3 regions of the Pseudoalteromonas sp. PSi26 genome follow, and region 2 is predicted to be linked to each of the others. Evidence: predicted binding sites of a transcription regulator. Region 2 holds the regulator's gene; each other region holds the start of a gene.
What was found. Region 2 encodes sigma-54, which starts transcription at its own class of promoters, with help from an activator protein. Its sites were predicted from a motif close to GTTGGCACGNNNNTNGNNT; they were not measured.
Positions count from the first base shown of each region.

Region 1: the regulator sigma-54 is predicted to act here: its motif matches at 2,815-2,833, upstream of ACFI34_RS16690 (YggN family protein).
Region 3: the regulator sigma-54 is predicted to act here: its motif matches at 3,277-3,295, upstream of fliE (flagellar hook-basal body complex protein FliE).

Region 1 is NZ_JBHNYT010000018.1:50,183-54,746, forward strand. It holds gene ACFI34_RS16665 (cytochrome b/b6 domain-containing protein) at 1-372, opposite strand, end outside; gene ACFI34_RS16670 (AzlC family ABC transporter permease) at 471-1,175, shown strand; gene ACFI34_RS16675 (AzlD domain-containing protein) at 1,172-1,471, shown strand; gene ACFI34_RS16680 (glutathione peroxidase) at 1,691-2,188, shown strand; gene ACFI34_RS16685 (PA3496 family putative envelope integrity protein) at 2,304-2,489, opposite strand; gene ACFI34_RS16690 (YggN family protein) at 2,871-3,668, shown strand; gene ACFI34_RS16695 (hypothetical protein) at 4,453-4,564, shown strand, end outside.
Region 2 is NZ_JBHNYT010000016.1:74,900-79,463, forward strand. It holds gene rapZ (RNase adapter RapZ) at 1-7, opposite strand, end outside; gene ptsN (PTS IIA-like nitrogen regulatory protein PtsN) at 27-479, opposite strand; gene hpf (ribosome hibernation promoting factor) at 484-771, opposite strand; gene ACFI34_RS15935 (RNA polymerase factor sigma-54) at 798-2,297, opposite strand; gene lptB (LPS export ABC transporter ATP-binding protein) at 2,367-3,092, opposite strand; gene lptA (lipopolysaccharide transport periplasmic protein LptA) at 3,089-3,625, opposite strand; gene lptC (LPS export ABC transporter periplasmic protein LptC) at 3,615-4,169, opposite strand; gene kdsC (3-deoxy-manno-octulosonate-8-phosphatase KdsC) at 4,166-4,564, opposite strand, start outside.
Region 3 is NZ_JBHNYT010000002.1:285,314-289,877, forward strand. It holds gene ACFI34_RS03355 (DNA-3-methyladenine glycosylase I) at 1-457, opposite strand, end outside; gene ACFI34_RS03360 (sensor histidine kinase) at 589-1,701, shown strand; gene ACFI34_RS03365 (sigma-54-dependent transcriptional regulator) at 1,698-3,164, shown strand; gene fliE (flagellar hook-basal body complex protein FliE) at 3,336-3,668, shown strand; gene fliF (flagellar basal-body MS-ring/collar protein FliF) at 3,689-4,564, shown strand, end outside.

The sequences.
Region 1 (4,564 bases), on a different contig from region 2:
TTCAACAAGCGGGCCGTCAGTTAAAATACCGTCACTACTCATCAACCCGGTAATTAATTGCGTTGATATAAGCGTAAAAAAAGCAATAACCATATAGCTACCAGGAGCAGAGTGTCCAATGGTGTCAATCGGTTTTTTAAGCCCCTTTAACACAGCCTTAGGTGAGTGAAACAAACCACTTAATTTTGCTGTTCGGCTACCCACAATCCCCCATACTATTCGCGTAACAATGAGCGCTAAAGTAAAAAACCCGGCAACAAAATGCAGCTCAATCATGCCTTCTTCTACACTAAAATATAAAACGGCAATACTTATGACTAACAGCCAATGAAAACACCGTATAAACCCATCCCATACTTTTATCGTCGTCATTGTGTTTACCCTCAAAAAAACAGTATTATTAAAATGCTCATCAACCTCATAATAAGGTGTCATTATCTGCCATTCTACAAGCCAGCAAGGTAAATGCTATGCAACCAGTTAAAAAAGCGATAATAAAAGGCTTTTTAGATATGCTTCCGCTTTGCTTAGCCGTTATTCCATGGGGAATACTCTGCGGCTCTTTAGCTATTCAAAATGGATTTACAGCTCTTGAAACACAAGCCATGTCGTTACTGGTTTTTGCAGGTTCAGCTCAACTTGTCGCTATTGAACTTATGGCGGGTAACACCCCCTTACTTACCATATTATTCACTACGTTTATAATTAGCTCTCGGCATTTTTTATATGGACTTGCTGTTAGGCATAAAGTCATAGATCAACCAATGCGATGGCGCCTACCTGTTAGCTTTGTATTAACCGATGAATTATTTGCGTTTTCTCATCACCGCAAAGCTTATCGCACAAAAGTGCGTTTAGTTTATGCGCTTAGTGCAGGCTTTAGTTTTTACATCGCATGGAATATATGGACATTAATAGGCATTGTTGCTGGTTCTATGCTTCCTGATTTAACTAATTTAGGACTCGACTTTGCAATTGCAGCTACTTTTATCGCCTTAGTTATTCCAGGTATTAAAAATACCGCCTCTTTGGTGACTGTTATTGTGGCAGGTATTACTGCTACGTGGTTAAAAAGCACAGGGTTTGAATTATGGCTAGTGTGCTCCGCATTATTAGCAATGAGTGCAGGTTATACAACGGCAAGGCTAACAGCGAAAAAGGACAATAAAACATGATGACCACTATTTTACTCATGGCCTGCATTACGTTTTTTACGCGTTATTTATTTTTACACCGTGCATTACCTTTTAAAGTGGGCCCTAAAATGCAGCAATTTTTAAGCTTTAGTGCACCTGCCGTGCTTACCGCTATTTGGGTTCCTATTGTATTTTTGGGTAAAGAAGGCATAAACCTGCATTGGCAAAACCCTTACTTAAGCGCCGCTATTGTAGCCATTATTGTAGCCTATAAAACACATAACATTTATTACACAACACTTGCCGGTATGGGTTTGTTTCTAATTTTAAATTAGGGTTTATTAACCTCTAAAGTTAAGTTTTAGCGGCCTGAGGATTGTTTATTATTTTTCACCTACAAGGATGTGGAATTAGGTAGAAGCAATACGCAAAATTTAGCTCAGGCTATACCAAGGCCGTTAGGTCACATGTCTCGCGTCACGAATAAACTTTATACTTTATGTAAAACCTTTACCGCGTTAAAGTATGCCTAACAACAATAATAAGAAGCCACCATGCAAAAGTTTCATCAATTAAGCGCAACAAGTCTACAGGGCCAACCTATTAACTTTGATGACTTTGAGGGAAAAGTTGTACTCATTGTTAATACTGCAAGTAAATGCGGATTTACCTACCAGTACGCATCTTTACAAGCGCTTCATGAAAAGTACGCCAGTCAAGGACTTGTGATTATAGGATTTCCGTGCAATCAATTTGGCCAACAAGAGCCTGGAGATAGGTCGCAAATAGAGCAAGGGTGCTTGATAAATTACGGAGTCAGCTTTTTAATAACAGACAAAGTTGATGTGAATGGTAAAAATGCACACCCTGTATTTCGATTTTTAAAGTCAGCATTACCGGGATTTTTAACTCGAAAAATAAAATGGAATTTCACTAAGTTTTTAATTGCAGCCGATGGCACGCCAATTAAGCGCTATGCCCCTTTTACTAAGCCAGAAAAGATAGAGCTCACTATACAAAAAGCATTAAGTAAGGCAAAAAGCACGCAGTAAAAAGTAATAAAGAGGCACATAGCCTCTTTATTGCCAATGTAACAGCCGATTAAGCGCACTTTTTTGTGCACTTAGCCGCCGTTATTAATTGGTATTGTATTTATACTAGTGCGATTTAATCGATGTAATCGCTTAAGTCATCTTCGCCTAGATTTTTACGCAAGCGTTTTTGCTCAAGGTAGTCTTCCAACTTTTTCTTAACCTTTTGCTTGTTTTTATCGTGTTGATTACGACCGACCATTTCGTATTCGTCTTCAACAAAATCATCATCTAGCGCATCGTAACTAAATGTCTTACCCACAACCCACTCCATAAAGTGTTTGAGACCAATTACGCTTTATTTAATGTAATTGGTGAATTAAAAAATTTAACACCAATATGCTGTGCAAATTAGCATCAAAGTAAAGCCACAAAGCCATAGTAAATAGTCTTCATGTCATTAATGTGAATAAATAGCGCTAAATTGCAATTGTGGAAAGTGAGAGTTTTTTATCGTATCGATAAAAATTTTTTATAAATTTATATTCGTTGGTGAATTTCACCAAAATATAGTCTAATAATAAAAATAAAACAGACCTTTAACCCCAGTAAAAAACACAAACCATTGCTTTTATTGATAAAAAAATAGTGGCACCAAACTTGTTATTAGTTATTTGTTATCAACAAAAAATAGAGTCATCACATGAAAAAATTACTATTAGTTAGCGCATTAATCTGTACACCTGTTGCTATGGCAAACAACGATAATGATTCAACAATTTCATTTAGCAACGATCAATGCGACGTAGAGTTTAAAAATGACGTTCGCATCAAGCCAAACGAACTAGAAATTTTTACAGCAAAAAACCAAGCTATGCAATTCAACAGCAATGGCGATTTAATGGTAAACGGTGAGTTTGTAGCGCTTAATAACTCACAACGCCAAGCTCTTACTCAATACTCTGATAGCTTACGTATACAGCTACCCGAAGTCGCTAATATTGCATTAGACGGCGTAAAAATCGCCGGTGTTGCTTTGGAAGAAGTCGGTAATGCTTTTAACATTAATGGCTTAGACGATATGTCATCATTAATGGACGATATACGCTTAGAAGTAGAAAACACGTTTTATAAAGAAGGCACCTTTGTTATGGGCCAGCAAAGTTTTAACCAATTTGGTGAAAACTTTGAGCATCAGTTTGAAAAACAAATAGAAACAGCCGTTGAATCAGCAGTCATGCAATCTATGGGTAGTATACTGGTCGCGCTTGGATCGGAGTTATTAGGTTCTGGCGGCGATATGGATGCATTCGAAGAACGCATGGAAAATATGGGCGCACAAATTGAAGAGAAAGTAGAGTTACACGCGAACAATTTAGAGCAACGAGCTAATTCTTTATGCGGTAATTTTGCTGAAATTGCAAAACAAGAAGAGCAGCTAGTAACGTTAGTTCCTGAGCTAGAAGGTTATCAATTATTTACCTTTAAACACGTTAAATAACCCGCAATTAACTCACTATATTTAACATCCCTTCAGCAGCATTTTATTTTATTGAATGCTGCTTTTTTGTATCTGTTCTGTCTCTTTTTTTCTCGTTCATGTTGTTCGGCTAAGAATAAGGGTCATTGGTCTAGTTATTACTTGCCTAAGTAAACAACTTTTTGGCTTTATACAAACATAGACTGCGTTCGTTATTTATCGTTATAAATAATAAAGATAAAAGCAGCGTTTTATGGACATAAATTTAACTCATATGCCCCCCTATTTTTGATAACACTAAAGATTTAATCATCCAATTTTTAGTGGCTAAGCAAGACTAAAATATTCAACAAGCAATTTGCTTCAAAATTTATGCCCTTAGCAAAAAGCTGAGAGGCTCCATCCCCAGTTAGACACCTTTAAACGTAACTAACACTAAAGCGCCTGCCTCATAGCAGGCGATTTTTATTGCACTAAGCATAACTACTAGCTGCTATAAAAAAACCACAAAAATAACAATTAAAAACCAAAATAAAATAATCTGAATAATTACCCATTTAAAACAATCGAATATGCATAAATAAAAAACAAAAATAGTAAAAACACATTTAAAACAACAAACTAATAAATAACCGAGTAAAATAAAAATTAAAAAACAGAAAAAACACAATTAAACATTTGATTAACAATCACCACTTCAGATAAAAATAACTAATGCCTCACAGGTAATTTTTATCGTTTTATTTTTGTACACTTTGCATGCAAAATGCGCATGTTTTCAACAGACCTAAACCGGAGCCAAGTGATGAACCCTATAAATACATTAAACCAAACAGCAAACACACAAATTGCAGTTAAACCAACCAACCGAAAAGCAAAAATGCTAGCTAGACTTAATACGCTTGGAAAAAAATTAG
Region 2 (4,564 bases):
ACTCCATTAATCACCTTTTAAATTTATTAAGATTGGTCAACAATAATTTGATACAGCTCGGCGTCCGATTTAGCACAGCGTAGCTGCTTGCAAAATTCTTTATTTTTTAGTTTATCAGCTATCGTTGCTAGCGTCTTTAAGTGTTGCTGGTTATCACCATCAGGTACGATGAGTGCAACAAAAATATCAACAGGTCGATTGTCTATAGCATCAAAGTTAATCGGTGTTTCACTTACTAACACCAATGCTAAAGGTTCTTGTGCGCCGCTCATTCGACCATGTGGAATAGCTATGCCTCTTCCTATTCCTGTGCTACCTAGCTTTTCGCGAGTTAACAAGGCGCCTAAAATATCCTGTTGAGACAAATACGGTAATTTATCGTGAGCAAGCTCGCTAATAAACTCTAAAATTCTTTTTTTACTATTAAAAAGGACCGCAGCTTTGCTGCAGTCCTGGCATATAAGTGAACTTAGTTTCATCATATTAGTGTCGAGCAAGCTTCTCTTTGTGTTTAATGACTTGACGGTCAAGCTTGTCAATCAGTGAATCAATCGCTGCATACATATCTTGATGTTCAGTGGATGCGAATAGTTCAGCACCACTTACATGAATAGTTGCTTCTGCTTTTTGATTTAATTTTTCTATATCAAGAATGACATGAACATTATTAATATGATCAGAGTGCCTTTCTAGCTTCGCAAATTTGGTATTTATATAGTCTCTTAATGAATCAGTTAGTTCTACATGACGACCAGTTAAATTTAGTTGCATAAGCATTACCCTCTTTGTTTAGCGTCTTAAATCAGGCTCTTTCGCTGATTTGACGGTGGAATAGCAAGAGATTCGCGATATTTTGCGATTGTACGTCTTGCTACTTTAATTCCTTGCTCAGCCAATATATCCGCAATTTTGCTATCACTCAATGGTTTTGCTGAGTTTTCTGCTGCGATTAATTTTTTAATAAGTGCACGTATCGCTGTAGATGAACATTCCCCACCATTTTCGGTGCTTACGTGGCTTGAGAAAAAGTATTTAAGCTCAAATATTCCACGCGGTGTGTGCATATACTTTTGAGTAGTTACACGCGAAATTGTTGATTCGTGCATTTCTACCATTTCGGCAACATCATTTAAAACCATAGGTTTCATGGCTTCTGGGCCGTGTTCAAAAAAGCCTTGTTGTTGCTTTACAATACAGTTTGTCACTTTTAAAAGCGTGTCGTTTCTGCTTTCTAAACTTTTTATAAACCATTTAGCTTCTTGTAAATGTGAGCGAATAAATTGGCTATCACCGCTCGATTTAACTGTACGCGACATTGCAGCATACTGACTGTTTACACGAATTTTTGGCATGCTGTCTGGGTTTAGTTCAACTACCCAGCGGCCTTTAATTTTCTTAACCGACACATCAGGTATTACATACTCAGACTCTTCTCGCACTATTGTGTCTGCAGGCTTTGGATTAAGCGTATGAATAAGTGTCATTACTTCTTTAAGCTCATCTTCTTTGAGCTTCGTTTTTTTCATTAATGTACGGTAGTCGCGAGCAGCTAACAAATCTATGTGCTCGGTTAAAATCATTTTTGTTTCATCAATAAAAGGGGTGCCTTTATCAAACTGATTTAACTGAATACATAAACATTCTTGTAAGCTTCGTGCTGCAATACCCACTGGGTCAAATAGCTGAATGCGCTTTAAAACCGCCTCTATTTCATCAAGTTCAACCTCAACGTCATCGTCGTTATCTTGATTAAAGCTCTCTAAAATCTCTTCGCAACTGAGTGTCAGTATGCCTGAATCATCCACCGCTTCAACTATTGCAATAGCAATGGCTTCATCTGTAGGGCTAAATGGCGTTAATTGTAATTGCCACATTAAGTACTCGTGAAGCGTTTCAGTTGATGCGCCCTGATATATAGACTCATCTTCAGGCATTGGGCCTGAAGAGGATGCAGGGGCTGCACTCATGTACTCATCCCAGCTAACGTCCATTGCCATGTCGTCACTTACGGTATCTTTAGCAAGGGCTTCACCACTGTCTTGTTCGAACTCGCTGGGGGCTTCATCGGCAGATGCGCTTACTGTAACTTCATCGTTATCCGCTTTTTGCTCATTTTTGCCCGCAAGGTCATCGGCATAGTCTTGCTCCTCAACCTCAAGTAATGGGTTGCTGTCGAGCGCTTCTTGTATTTCTTGCTGAAGATCCAATGTGCTTAATTGCAGCAAGCGAATAGCCTGTTGCAACTGAGGTGTCATTGTAAGTTGCTGGCCCATGCGCAGCTGTAGTGATTGCCTCATGTATCTCTAACAATCCTTTTAAGTTGTTATAATTAATACTAGCAGATGCTTATAAATAAGGCGTAAATGTTACAGCCTAAATTGCTCGCCTAAATATACATCGCGTACAGTTTTATCATTTAATACGTGTTCAGGGGTACCAGAAGCAATCAGTTCCCCATGAGAAACAATGTAGGCTTTTTCACAAACATCAAGGGTTTCTCTCACATTGTGGTCTGTTATTAATACGCCAATACCACGGTTTTTTAGGTGTTCAATAATTTTTTTAATATCTAATACTGAGATAGGGTCAACACCGGCAAATGGTTCGTCTAACAAAATAAACTTTGGATCTGCAGCTAAAGCACGTGCAATCTCCACTCTACGACGTTCTCCGCCCGATAATGCCATACCTTTGCTGTCGCGAATGTGTTGAATGCTAAATTCATCTAATAGATTATTCAGTGTATCTTCTCTGGCTTGCTTAGTGAGCCCCTTTCGAGTTTCTAAAATAGCCATTAAGTTTTGATACACCGTTAGCTTTCTAAATATAGACGACTCTTGTGGTAAGTAGCCAATGCCTAATCTAGCACGACTATGCATAGGTAAAAGCGTAATATCATTCTCGTCGATAGATATTTTGCCTTTGTCGCTAGGGACTAAGCCTACAATCATGTAAAAGGTTGTTGTTTTACCTGCGCCGTTTGGCCCAAGCAAGCCTACAATACTGCCAGCTTTAACTTCTAAGCCCACATTTTTTACAACTTCACGGCCTTTGTAGCTTTTGGCTAGTAGCTCTGCTTTTAATGTACTCATGGTTGGCCTTTGTCATTTTTTTTAGGCTCCACAGGCACTAAGATAGTGTGTACACGGTCTGTTGAACTTTCATCTTTTTCGGCGCTAATAAGCTGCTGTTCTATATCATAGGTAATGCTTTTAGCATTCATTTTTTGCCCAGCTTGAGATATCTCTGCATCTCCAATTAATGTTAAAAAACGCGTTGAAACATCGTACCTAACTTCATTAGCGCTGGCGCTCATTATTGTGCCGTCGGCTTGTTTTTCTTCAAAATATGCAGGTGTACCTGTGGCAATTAACAGTTGCTTGTTGTCGCCTAGCTCATCGCGCTTGTGAACCTCAAGGCGGTCTGCGGTAATTTTTCTGTCGCCATGAATAATTTCAACATTTTTTTCGAAGATACCTACGTTTTCTTTTAGTTGACCCTCTTGTTTATCCGCACTAATCGAAATCTGATTTGCAGAAAGTGGCGCTGTTGGTTCAGCGGCATTAGTACCTAATGCAAGTAAAAATGTTGGAATAATAAAGAGTGTTGATAGTTTATTGGTCATAATAAATAGTTCGCGTATGGTTAATTAATTTTATCACTTCGGTTTTTAAATCGGCTTCTAAGCCTTTACCGGTGATTTTTAAATTGGGCCCAGTAATAATGACAGGCTGCTCTGATTGCATCGTTAGTAATTTTATATCTACCTGAATGTTATCAGCATTAATTTTATCTATCATTGCGTTATCAGTTAAATTACTAGCAACAACGTTACCTTCTAATATTAATTGTCTGCCTTCGTATAATGTTGCTTCATTAGCGTTAATACGCCATGTTTGTTTGTTGTTGTATAGCGTAAAAATAGGTTCATCAAAAAAGGTAAACCCTAATTCTTGATATAGCTCCATTCGCGCTGCCGTTACTTTATGGCTGATTTTCCCATTTTCGTCATACGCTGTTTGTTTTAGCTCTATGGCTGTGTAATCGGGCTTTGCAATTATGTCTGCTTCGGTTTGTTGTGGTAAATTTACTTGTGTGAAATAAGGGTACCAAAGCCAAACCATACAGCTGATGAATAAAACGCTTAATATTATGCGCGCAGCATTCATGAACTAGTCCCTTTTGTGGTCAAAGGTTTGTTATTTTCAAGCATTAGTAGGTCGGTAAGTTCTCTCACGGCACCAAAGCCACCCAGCATTTGTGTTGTATAATGTGCTAAACGTTTTATAAGCGGATGGGCGTCATTCACAGCAACGGCAAACCCTACTAACTCCATCACTGGCATGTCTGGGCCATCATCACCAATGTAGGCAATTTGCTCATCATTTAAATTGAGCTTTGTTTTTAGTTCTTCGTAAGCGAGTAACTTATTTTCTTGGCCTTGATATATGTGTTGTACTGTTAGGCTTGTCATACGTTGTTGTACTATTTTTGAGTGGCGTCCAGTAATTACCGCAACTTCAAAGCCGCTATTAATAAGCGCTTTAATGCCAAAACCATCTTT
Region 3 (4,564 bases), on a different contig from region 2:
TTGCGAAGGCTGTTGATTCTTTGGTGATTGCAGGCGTCTCTTCGGTATAATTTAAATTGCTTACGATCGGTTTGTTATCAACAAACTGCCATTGATACGCGCTAAAACTGCCAAACTCTTTTTGAATGTCTATAAATTGCTTGGCATTATTTATTGTGGCGTTAATTTTTAAACGGTTTCGTACTATATTTTCATCAAGCATTAAACGCTCAACATCGTCTTGGGTAAACAACGCGACTTTATTTACATCAAAATTAGCAAATGCATTTTTATACCCTTGTCGTTTTTTTAAAATGGTATACCAACTCAACCCCGCCTGAGCCGACTCTAGCGTTATAAATTCAAACAGGGTTTGGTCATCGTAAACAGGCACACCCCATTCTAAATCATGGTACAAAACATAATCGGGCTTAGTGGTATCGAGCCACGGGCAGCGGCACTTATTTTGCTCACTCATCTGTATTCCTTTTTATTCGCGTCATTTTTATGTCGCGTTATTATTATTGTAAGTTAATGAAAATAATATAAATAAATTTTGGTACACATTGTGCATTAAGCTCTATATCTATACAAATTCGAGATTTGATTATGGCCCTTGCGAGCGTGCTAAAACCACAATTTGTTTCTGCAAATCAGTATAACCCATGTTTACTTCAAGAGGAGTACATAGGTGAATTAAGCGATCTGCGTCAGCAAGCAAGTTGGCTTTCACATTTAGTTGATACCATGCCCGCAGGTGTGGTTGTGCTTGATGGTAAAGGAATGATTGCAAAGGCCAATCAAATAGCGATTGATATGTTGGGTGAGCCTTTAGAGGGCGAGAAGTGGTTTAATGTAATTCAGCGCTCTTTTAGACCCCACCAGGACGATGGCCACGAAGTGTCACTAAAAGATGGACGGTTAATAAAGCTTGATATAACAGCGTTAGCTCCTGAGCCGGGGCAACTTATTTTAATGACCGATTTAAGTGAAACACGCCGTTTGCAAAAGCGTGTTGCCCACATGCAGCGCCTTAGTGCGTTGGGTAAAATGGTGGCGTCTCTTGCGCATCAGGTCCGCACGCCGCTTTCAGCGGCTATGCTTTATGCTGCTAATTTAGGCTCTAAGCGCTTACCTGAGGCATCTCGCGATAATTTTCAAAGCAAGTTAATGTCACGCTTAAAAGATTTAGAAACTCAAGTAAACGATATGTTGCTTTTTGCCAAAAGTGGCGACCAGCAAGTTGTTGAGCAAGTGTCTATGCAGCAGTTACTCAGTGAGGTTAAAGCGGGTGCTGATGCTATGGTGACGCTAAATGACAGTCATTTAGCTGTTAACCTCCCAGAGCCAGATATTCAAATAACAGGCAATAAATCAGCTATTGCCAGCGCAATTCAAAATTTAATCCATAACAGTATCCAAGTCATTGGGGCAGGCGCTGAAGTAAAATTAAGTGCTGCGACTGACGAGCAAAATCCAGATTTTGTTCGTATCAGTGTATCCGATAACGGCCCAGGTATTGATTTAACTCAAGCAGAAAAAATATTTGAACCGTTTTATACCACTAAAAGTCAAGGTACGGGATTAGGGCTTGCTGTTGTGAGTTCAGTTGCAAACGCACATCAAGGGCGTGTTGACGTGACTAATAATAAAGGCGGTGGAGCATGCTTTAGTTTGCTTTTACCTATTCGCACCGCATCTAAATTAGAGGAATCATTATGAGTAACACTATTTTAGTTGTAGAAGATGATGCAGGGCTTCGTGAAGCCTTAATTGATACACTCGAAATGTCGGGGATTGAATGCATTGCGGCTAATTGTGCAGAGCAAGCCATGCTTTTGCTTAAAAAAGAGCAATTTTCGCTGGTGGTGAGTGATGTACAAATGGGGACTATGAGTGGTTTAGATTTATTACGAAGTATTAAGCTTAACCACCCTGAGCTACCTGTTTTAATGATGACGGCGTACGCCACCATAGATGATGCCGTTGAAGCGATGCGCTTAGGTGCGATTGATTACATGGCAAAGCCGTTTGCACCTGAAGTTTTGCTCAATATGGTAAGCCGCTACTTACCTGAAAAAGCAAAAGAGACAGATGGTCCTATTGTTGCCGACCCAAGTAGTATTCAGTTATTAGAATTGGCAAATAGAGTAGCACGTTCCGATGCAAGTGTTATGGTGCTTGGTCCTAGCGGTTCTGGTAAAGAAGTGTTAGCTCGCTATATACATGATAAATCGAATCGATGCGATGAGCCGTTTGTTGCAATTAACTGTGCAGCAATTCCTGAAAACATGCTAGAAGCAACTTTATTTGGGTATGAGAAAGGCGCGTTTACAGGTGCAATTCAAGCATGCCCGGGTAAGTTTGAGCAAGCGCAAGGCGGAACTATATTGCTTGATGAAATAACTGAAATGGATCTCGGACTACAAGCTAAGTTATTACGCGTTTTGCAAGAGCGCGAAGTGGAGCGCTTAGGTGGAAGAAAAACAATTCAGTTAGATGTACGCATACTTGCAACAAGTAACCGTGACCTAAAAGAAGCGGTAAGCGAGAATCAATTTAGAGAAGATTTATATTACAGACTTAACGTGTTTCCGTTAATGTGGCGACCGCTCAATCAGCGCCCAGGGGATATTATTGTATTGGCTAAACATTTAATTGAACGTCATTTAAGCAAAAGCAAAGAGCCTATGGCTTACCTCGATAGTGGCGCAGAGAAAAAATTACTTGCTCACTCTTGGCCAGGTAATGTGCGTGAGCTTGATAACGTTATACAACGTGCGCTTATACTTAGGACTGGTAATACTATTAATGAGCATGCTATTTTCATTGAAAACATAGCCGCAACAGATTTTGTAATGACGCCTACATCGATTAGCACACAAAGTGCTAATCAGTCTCACGCGAACACTACTGATAAAAGTACTGAGCATGGCCCTACTAGCTCTGCTTATTATGATGAAAAGTCATCATTGGTAGAGCCGCCAAAACAAGACTTATTAGCTGTTGATACGGGAAGCTATAAGGATGAACTAAAAGATAAAGAGCATCGCATTATTTTAGAAACGTTAGCAAGGTGCCAAGGTAAGCGAAAAGATGTCGCTGAAACGTTAGGTATAAGCCCTCGTACTCTACGTTATAAACTAGCGCAAATGCGCGACTTAGGTATTTCACTTCCTGCATAGCCTCACATTTAGCCCTAAATTTAGCTATTGAATTTAGCTATTGAATTTAGGGCTGTCAAAACTCTGACTCACAAAATTAAACTTTAAGCTATTGAAATTTAAGTGTTTATTATTTGGCATGGTTTGTGCTTTATCTATATTAAGAGTTAACTGCATTGTCAGAGACAAATTATGAAAATTCAAAATAGCGCTGTACTTCAAGAAATGCAATCAATGGCTTTAGAGGCTGGTCGTAGTAATCAAGTTGAACGACTGCCAGTAAAAGCACAAGCCTCATCAACCGCTCAATTTGGCGATATGCTATCGGATGCAATTAATACTGTGCACGGTTTACAGCAAGACGCTAAACAAAAAGTAGTGGCAGTAGAAACAGGCGACAGAAGCGTTTCTTTGGCTGAAGCGATGATTGCTTCTCAAAAATCGTCAGTTGCATTTGAAGCAACAGTGCAGGTTCGTAACAAACTTGTTGAAGCTTACAAAGAAATCATGAACATGCCTGTTTAACTAGGTAGTGGAGAATTATTGTGGCGCAATCTAATCAATCAACCGATCTGGCTCTTGCTACTGGTGAAATGGACCATAGTGATGGCGACGATCAACAAGAACAGAAATCAGGCTACTTAAGTTCGCTAAATGGCGTTGATTTATTGCGCCAAGTAACTTTAGTTATTGCTTTAGGCATTTGTTTAGCGATAGCTATATTTATTATTATTTGGGCACGTCAGCCAGATATGCGCCCGCTTGGTAAAATGCAGACAGAAGAGCTTATTGAAACGCTCGACTTTTTAGATGCACAAAAAATTGAATATCAAGTAGATGGAAATGTAGTGCTCGTCCCTGAAACTGAGTACCAAAATATTAAACTTTTAATGACTCGCGAAGGGCTAGAGCAAGGCCCTACATCGGGGTCAGATATCATCATGCAAGACATGGGGTTTGGTGTAAGTCAGCGTTTAGAGCGTGAACGCTTAAAGCATGGTCGTGAGCAACAGTTAGCGCGCACAATTGAAGAGCTTAATAATATTACGCGTGCACGTGTGTTACTTGCCATTCCAAAAGAAAATGTATTTGCTCGCAGAGAAAAAAAGCCTTCAGCTACTGTTGTGCTTACTCTTAAGCGTGGGCGTTCGTTAGATAGCGAAGAGGTCGACTCAGTGGTTGATATGGTTGCATCAGCTGTACAAGGTTTAGAGCCGGCTCGTGTAACAGTAACGGATCAAAATGGTCGTTTATTAAATTCAGGCTCGCAAACATCGCTTGCTGCACGTTCACGTAAAGAATACGACATAGAGCGCAAGCGTGAACAAGAATATCTTGAAAAAATAGACAGTATTTTAATACCTGTTGTAGGGCTTGCAAATTACACTGCACAAGTTGATTTAAGTATGGACTTTAGTGCT